DNA from 2 places in the Trinickia sp. HAY1-2D genome. Region 2 is predicted to be linked to the other one. Evidence: riboswitches for the same ligand, from Rfam matches in the RefSeq annotation. Region 2 holds a riboswitch; the other holds the start of a gene.
What was found. A riboswitch is a leader RNA that binds a small molecule or an ion and turns the genes downstream of it on or off. The one in region 2 is predicted to bind cobalamin.

Region 1 (4,208 bases), on a different contig from region 2:
GATGCCCGAAGCGTTCGAGGCGGGCCCGCGGGCGTCGAAGATTCGTCAGCATCTCGAGGCGGGCGAATTGATCGAGGCATCGGAGATGCTTTCCGATTGCCTGAAGCTTGCTCGCGACGATGCCGACGTTGCCACGTTGCAAGCGCAGCTGCTGCGGCTGTGCGGGCGCTATCAGGAGGCGAGCGAGTGGGTCGATCGCGCGCTGGCGGCAGTGCCCGCCCACAGCGGGGCTTATGTCGAAGCGGCACGTCTGGCGGCGCTCACCGGCGCAACGGAGCGTGCATTAGACTGCTTCGAACAGGCGCACCGCGCGATGCCCGATGCAACGGATTGTTTCGCCGAGTGGACTGCGCTTGCCCATGCGGTACGGCGAACGGATATCGCTGCAACCGTCGCTGCTCGATGGTGCGAGCTCGCCCCCGATTCCGCGCACGCGTGGTTCTCGCTCGGCCTCGCGCATCACGAGGCCGGGGCGCTCGATGCGGCGCTTGCGGCGTACGAGCATGCCGTCTCGCTCGATGCCGATGTTCCAATGCTGCGCAATAACCTCTCGGCGCTGCATTACACGCGAGGCGAATACGATGCGGCGTTGAACGTCGGGAGGCAGGCGCTTCGCGCGGAGCCCAATCATCATCTCGCATGGACGAACCTCGCCAATGTCTGGCTGAAGTTGCGCGAGCCGCACAAAGCGTTGATCGCCGCACGGCGCGCCGCAACGCTGGCGCCTGATTTCGCGCTGGCGCAGCTTGCCTTGAGCAATGCGGCCCGCGAGTCGCAGTCATGGGCCGAGGCGTTCGATGCGATCGTGCGCGCGGCGAAAATATCGGGCGCGGAGCCGAAGATCCAGTTCTCGGTCGCGATGCTGCAGTTGATGCAAGGCGACTTCGCAAACGGCTGGATCAATTTCGAGGCGCGCTGGAGCGGATCGCCCGAGCTGGCGGACAAGGAGGCGTTTTGCCCAGACCAACGCTGGCGGGGCGAAGCGCTCGAGGGCAAGACGCTGCTCGTCTGGGGCGAGCAGGGACATGGCGATGCCATCCAGTTCATTCGCTTTTTGCCATCTATCGTCAAGCACGCGCGCGATGCGGGCGGGAAGGTCATCTGCTGCTGTTTTCGTCCGCTGTACGAGCTTTTCAAGCGAAGCCTGGCAGGCTGTAATGTCGAGGTCTTGCCCAGCGATCTCCAGCGGTTGCCCCACTTCGACTACCAGCTTCCGCTCGCGAGCTTGCCGCTCGTGCTCGGCGTCACGCTCGAAATGCTCCCCGCACCCGCGGCGTACCTGGTACCGGACGCGGCCCGCGTCGAACGTTGGCGTGGCGAAATCGGCGGGAGCGCTCGCCTGAAAGCGGGGCTCGTGTGGACGGGCAGCCGCAATCATCAGCGCAATTCCGTGCGCGCGGTGTGCCCGGAGCGCTACGCCGAAGCCTTCTCCCGCATCGACGGTATCGATTGGTATAGCTTGCAACCCGGCGCAGCCGAGGACGTCGAGCGCATGGAACGTGCGGGACTGCACGTCGTCGATCGAACGAGCGAGTTCGCGAGCTTCGACGATACGGCCGCGCTCATTGCCAACCTCGATGTCGTCGTGACCGTCTGCACGTCCGCCGCGCATCTGGCCGCTGCATTGGGCCGGCCCGCGTGGTTGCTGCTCGACGTCAACCCGCACTGGGTATGGATGACGGAGCGTCGGGACAGCCCTTGGTATCCGAGCGTCAGGCTCTATCGTCAGCGCAACTATCGGGATTGGACCGCACCGCTGGCCGAACTGAGGGCCGACCTCGAACAGGCAGCCCGGCAACCGGCGGTGCAAGGAGCCGGCGCGCGTCCTTGACGCTCGCCGAGCGCGCCCTTACACTCGCAGCCAATCTGGTGCTCGCGCGCGCATTCCTGCGTGCGCAGTTAAACGGGAAACAGGAGCGCGTCCGGGCGAACGATGCCGGCACGATCGACCTGTGCTGCCCCCGCAACGGTGAGCGAACGCATCGCGAACGCGATGCAGAGCCGGCTTCGATGCATGCACGCAAGGCCGTGTATGCAGGCAACCACTGCGCAAGAAACAACACCACTCGCGCGGGAAGGTGAAGCGGCGCTTTCGTCAGCCCGGATACCGGCCAGAGGGAAGGCGGATGCCGCGGTGGGCGGCATGCCAGCCGGGACTGCTTCGCTTCGCGCTGTCATTGCGTCATCGCACCTCGTTTTCCTGCTTCGATCAGGTTCGGCTTCGCCGTTGGCCGGCACCGGGCAATGGAACGAGCGGTGCGATAGCTCGCGGGATAGCGCAAGGGCGGGGCACGTCCATGTCAATCCGTCTCGATCTCCATAAGGGGACCGCCGTGCTCGAGTCCATCGCGGGGCTTTTCAACGATAGTTCCACTGCGTTGCGCAACAAGGTGGCAGGCATCTATGCCGTGCTGCTCGTCTTCAATCTAGGGGCCTGGGTTTGGGCCTTCGTCGCTTTTCGCGGTCAGCCGGTTTTGCTCGGCACCGCATTGCTTGCCTATACGTTCGGCCTTCGTCACGCCGTGGACGCGGATCATATCGCCGCAATCGACAATGTCACGCGCAAGCTGCTGCAGGAGCGACGCAACTCGCTCGGTGCGGGCTTTTTCTTTTCGCTCGGACATTCGACGGTGGTCGTGCTCATGTCGATTGCCGTTGCGCTGACGGCGTCCACACTGACTGCACATTTCTCGCAACTGAAGTCCATCGGCGCCGTCATCAGCACCTGTGTGTCGGCGTTCTTTCTGCTGATACTGGCTGCGGCCAATATGGCGATCCTGCTTTCGATGTGGCGCACGTTTCGCGCGGCGCGTCGGGGCGAGCCCATCGTCGAAGAAGACCTGGACCTGCTGCTCGGCGGGCGAGGCCTGCTTGCGCGCCTGTTCCGACCGCTTTTCAAGCTCGCATCGCGCAGCTGGCACCTCTATCCGATCGGTCTGCTGTTTGGCCTGAGCTTCGACACGGCCACCGAAGTGGCGCTCTTCGGCATTTCGGCCACGCAGGCATCCGGCGGCATGTCGGTCTGGTCCATCGCCGCCTTGCCGCTGCTTTTCACGGCCGGTATGTCGCTCGTCGACACCACCGACGGCATTCTGATGACCGGCGCGTATCGCTGGGCCTTCGTTCGGCCGATTCGCAAGATCTACTACAACATGACGATCACCTTCGTCTCCGTCGTGGTGGCGCTCGTGATCGGCAGTGTCGAAGCACTCGCCCTTGCGGCGGACAAGCTCCAGCTCAAAGGCGCCTTCTGGGATTTCATCGGCAGCGCCGCCGACCGTTTCGGTTTGCTCGGCTATTTCGTCATCGGCATTTTTCTGTTCAGTTGGGCTGTGTCGGCGTTGATCTACCGCTTCAAGCGCTATGACGAAATCGACGTGACACTGTCGGCCTGAGCTTCGGCTCGCGAGGCATTTTCGAACGATATCGAGGTACTCATGCACACTCCCATGCGCAAGATCCCGGTCACCGTCGTGACGGGCTTTCTCGGCAGCGGCAAGACCACGCTGCTGCGCCATATTCTGCAAAACGCGCGCGGTGCGCGCATCGCGGTCATCGTCAACGAGTTCGGCGAACTCGGCATCGATGGCGAAATCCTCAAAGGCTGCGGCATCGGCTGCGAGGAGGACGGCGCCTCCGGCGCGCTCTATGAGTTGGCCAATGGTTGTCTTTGCTGCACCGTGCAGGAGGAGTTCTTCCCCGTCATGGAAGCGCTCGTCGAGCGCCGCGACAGCATCGATCACGTGCTCATCGAGACGTCGGGCCTCGCTTTGCCGAAGCCGCTCGTTCAAGCCTTCAACTGGCCCGCCATCAAGAACGCTTTCACGGTCGATGCGGTCGTGACCGTCGTCGATGGGCCGGCCGTTGCGAGCGGTCAATTCGCTGCGGACCCGTTGGCCATCGAGCGCGAGCGTCGGGCCGATCCCAATCTCGACCACGAATCGCCGTTGCACGAGCTGTTCGAAGACCAACTGTGCGCGGCCGACCTCGTGGTCCTCAACAAGACGGATTTGCTCGACGATGCGGGGATGGCCGCCGTCGAGGCGCTGGTGCGCGAAGAGATTCCGTCGCATGTCAAGGTCGTGCGTGCACAGCGGGGCGAGCTCGATTTGCAGGTGCTGCTCGGCCTTCAGGCCGCGTCGGAGGAGACCATTCATCTACGCGTGGACCACCACGGTTCCGTCGACGATGCCGATCACCATCACGAC
Region 2 (4,208 bases):
GCCGTGCGTTTGTTGAGGGCATCCGTCAATGAAGCCGCATCGGCGGCTTCCTGTTCGTAAAACAGCGTGATGTCGACGACATCCTGAGGCACTTCGTCGCTCGCCTGCGCGGATAGCGACAACACACCGGCCGGCGCGCTCTCCGCGGACGGCGGCGTGGCCGCGCGCGCCGCGTCGGTTGCGAATGGGGCAACACACGTCAGTGCGGCGGCGGCAACGAGCGTGAAAACAGTGGCGGTCGTTCTTGTCATCTCTCAGGTCCTTTTTCTTGGAAAAATCGATGGATGAGGTTCACGCCAGCCGTTCGGTGATGAAGCGCCATTCGGCTTCGGTGACGGGTGTGATCGACAGACGGTTGCCTTTCGCCAGCACGCGCATGTCGGCGAGCTCGCGATGTTTGCGCAGCTCGGCGAGCGAAATGAGCGGTATTTTCTTGACGAACTCGACGTCGACCAGCATCCAGCGCGGCGACTCGCGTGTCGATTTCGGATCGAAGTACACGCTTTTGGGGTCGAACTGCGTCGGATCGGGATAGGCGCCGGAGACGACGCGGGCGATCCCCGCGATGCCGGGCTCGGGACAGCTCGAATGGTAAAAAAGCACACCGTCGCCGAGCTGCATCGTATCGCGCATGAAGTTGCGCGCCTGATAGTTGCGTACGCCGGTCCAGGGGAGCGTGCGCGAGGAAGCGGTGGCGAGATCGTCGATACTCGCTTCGTCCGGTTCGGACTTCATCAGCCAATAGCGCATAGGGTCGATTGAATGCGTTCAACGGTGGATGAAACCAACACGGCCCGGTAGTTTTGGCCTTCTCGCGCCGCAAATGAAAACGGCATCGGTCGAACCGATGCCGTCGAATAAAGTCCCCGCCTTGGCCGCTAGGCCGGCATCCTGAACCGGGAGTTCAGAATTGGTCGCAGTTAGCCGCACTTCGGGTACATCAGACAGAGTGACGCGCACACCCGTGCTGCAAATTTCCGCAACCGTGCACATGGCATTGGTTCAAGGAATTTATGACCTTGGCGAACCAGGCAGGGAAGCCGTAAAACTTGTGTAAAGCTCAACATACCGAACAGTCACAACCACCAGTGCTCGAAGCGTCGTGCCTCATGCAACGGCTATCGCGCTTCGCTTTGCTCCAGCACCGCGCCAAGCTGTTCGTTCATTTGACGCATTGTACGCCTGATTTCCTCGGCCGGGAATGCTTCCCCATGCCGGATACTTTCTTGCAGCTTGACCAGTTCCGACGCGAGCGAGAGGGCTGCCATGACCGCGATGCGATCGGTGCCGCGCACGCTGCTCACTGAGCGGACTTTCGTCATTTCGGCGTCCACGCGCGCAACGGCGTCGAGCAGTTGCGTTTCGGTTTCGGGGGAGCACGCAAGACGGTACGTCTGCCCGAGAATCGTCGCTTCGATCTGCTTCGTCGTCATGCGTTTTCTCCCTGCTGAGCCGCCGCGTTCGCCGAATTGCCGTGCGGCGCTTCGCGCTCGCCCGGTTCGGCGAGCAGATCGAGCTGGTTATCGCCTTCGTACGGGCCCTTCGTGCGCGGCAGTTTTTCGAGAATGGCGTTCAGGCGCACCTGCGCATCGTCGATCTTGGCAAGCAATGTATCGCGCTCGACTTGCAAGGCATTGCGTTCGTCGCGCAGGAGTTCGAGCTCGGCGTGGGCCGAGTCGTTTTCCGCGCGCAATTGCGCAAGCTGCTCTTCGAGCGCGTGGCGGGCCTGCTGATGGCGTTCGTTGATCGCGATCAGCCGGCCGATGTTGTGTGACAGGGTTTCGAGTTCGGTGAGCATCTGCTGCGTCCTCTAAAGACTTGCGCATTTTAGCGCGGAATACGCGAGCATCCGATCCTTGTCTCGTTTCGAGACGTAACAACATCCTGTCGATTTGTGCCGATGTTGCCGCCCGAGACGCCAAAACGGTCGATTCTTGACGCTCATGGGGCCCGCTCCTACACTTGCGGCACTTTGGTGCCCGCGCGTTCGTTTCCGATGCGCGCGGTTAAACGGGAAACAGGGAGCGTGCGGCGTTTCGCGCGTCAACCTGTGCTGCCCCCGCAACGGTAAGCGATGCGTCGTCCGCGTTCGTCGCGGCGAAATCGATCCGAAGCCACTGCGTGCCTTGGCGCGTGGGAAGGCGGATTCGAGAGCTCGTCAGCCCGGATACCGGCCAAAGGGGGAGCGCCGCTCCCGACGGCAACGCGAAGCTGCATCGCGTGTTTCGGGGCGTGCTCATGACGGGGTGGCCTGCGGGGAAGCGGGCTGCCTGCCGATCCATGGGAATACCAACGATGTCCTTATCCATGCCGCGCGCGGCGTGCGTTGCGTTCGCAGGCCTGCCGCTTGCCGCGCTCGCGCAATCGGCCGCCTTCGATTCACCGTCGAGTTCGTCGACGGTTTCGGTTTCAGGTTCCATCTCCGCCTCCACCGCGTCCGATTCGACCCTTGGCACGTTGGAGCCGATCGTCGTGACGGCGCGGCGTTCGCCTCAGGCCCTCGCCGATGCGATCCCGCAAACCACGAGTTTTACGCGGCAAGATATCGAGGATTCGACGGCGATCGATCTGCCGGGGCTGCTGTCGCTCGCGCCGGGCGCGCAGCTCATTCGTAACGGCGGGCCCGGCGGCAATGCGTCGCTGACGCTGCGCGGCGGCTCGCCGACGCAATCGCTCGTGCTGATCGACGGGGTGCGCGTCGATTCGGTCAGTCTCGCGCAGGCGCAGATCGCGCAGCTTCCGCTGTCGCAAATCGACCATGTGGAGGTCGTGAACGGGGACGTCTCCGCGCTTTATGGCTCGGGCGCGATGGGGGGCGTCGTGCAGGTCTTCACGAAAGACGGCGGCAATCATCCGCCGCGTTTTCATTTTTCGCTCGGCTACGGCAGCTATCACACGCAAACGCAGGAAGCGGGTGTCGATGGCGCATTGGACAAGGAAGGCAAGACGACCTTCAGCTTCGATGTTTCGCGCTTCAAGAACGATGGCTTTTCGTCGATCGACCCGGCGCTCGCGCCGAATGCCAATCCCAATGCGAACGGTTACCTCAACGAGACGGTGTCGGCGGCGATCCGTCATCGGTTCAGCGACAAGTGGGACGCGGGCGTGCGCTTTTTTCAATCGAACGGCAACGCGAGTTTCGACAACCCGTTCGGAATGCCCTCCGATCTGAACGACCTCTACAGCAAAGTGCGCGAGGTCTCCGTATTCGCGAACGGCAAGCTGACCGATCGATGGACCACCCACTTCACCGTCGCGGAGGGCGACGATCGCAGCGTCGAGAAAACGAACGGCGTCTACGACAACCGCTTCGATACGAACAACCGCCAGTACACGTGGCAGAACGATTTCAAGCTGTCGCCGGACCATACGCTGCAACTCGGCTACGAGCATCTCGATCAGTCGCTCGAATCGGACATCTTCGCCGCGCCCGCGCGGCGCGTCGATTCGGCATTCGCAGGCTATACGGGCCGATTCGGCGCGAGTCGTATTCAGGCGAACGTGCGCCGCGATCAGTATTCCGATTTCGGCGGCGCGAACACCTACTACCTGGGCTACGGATACGACATCACCGAGCACTGGGGGGCGCGCTTCAGCTATGCGAGCGCGTTCCGGGCCCCGAGCTTCGACGATCTGTACTACCCCGGCAGCGGCAATCGAGCGATCAGACCCGAGCGCAGTCATGCTCTCGAGGCGGCGCTGCAGTATGCTTCCGATGCATTCGGCGTGGCGCGCCTTACCGCCTTTCAGACGAACTACAGCGACCTCATCAACTATGTGCCGACACAAGGCGGGCTCTTCTATATCGCGAAGAACGTGGGGCGCGCGAAGGTGCAGGGCCTGGAGGCATCATGGCGCGGTCACCTCGGCAAGACCGATATCCGGGCAGCGCTCACGGTGCAAAACCCCGTCGACGAAGATGCCCACGTCGATCTGAACCGGCGTGCGCGGCACTTCGCATCGTTTGCGGCGAACCGGAGCATCGGCACATGGCGCGTCGGCGGCGAGTGGATCGTGAGCGGCGCACGCAACGATAGCGGCACTGTCCTGGGGGGATATGGCGTCGTGAATCTCTCGGCGCGCTACCGCATCACGAAGGCCTGGTACGTGGCCGCCCAGATCGACAATCTCTTCGATAAGCACTATGAGCTCGCCTATACCTACAACACGCCGCGGCGCAGTGCGTTCATCACGCTCGGCTGGCAACA

Region 1: another riboswitch for cobalamin. It lies ahead of ACR9ZC_RS03945 (HoxN/HupN/NixA family nickel/cobalt transporter); the one in region 2 lies ahead of ACR9ZC_RS22840 (TonB-dependent receptor plug domain-containing protein).

The regions. Positions count from the first base shown of each region.
Region 1 is NZ_JBPGWX010000001.1:896,187-900,394, reverse strand. Features, by position in the region: gene ACR9ZC_RS03950 (tetratricopeptide repeat protein) at 1-1,831, shown strand, start outside; cobalamin riboswitch at 1,851-2,130, shown strand; gene ACR9ZC_RS03945 (HoxN/HupN/NixA family nickel/cobalt transporter) at 2,298-3,395, shown strand; gene cobW (cobalamin biosynthesis protein CobW) at 3,450-4,208, shown strand, end outside.
Region 2 is NZ_JBPGWX010000002.1:3,394,685-3,398,892, reverse strand. Features, by position in the region: gene ACR9ZC_RS22865 (SIMPL domain-containing protein) at 1-251, opposite strand, end outside; gene ACR9ZC_RS22860 (EVE domain-containing protein) at 292-750, opposite strand; RNA gene ssrS (6S RNA) at 860-1,041, opposite strand; gene ACR9ZC_RS22850 (cell division protein ZapA) at 1,119-1,433, opposite strand; gene ACR9ZC_RS22845 (ATPase) at 1,430-1,798, opposite strand; cobalamin riboswitch at 1,958-2,193, shown strand; gene ACR9ZC_RS22840 (TonB-dependent receptor plug domain-containing protein) at 2,296-4,208, shown strand, end outside.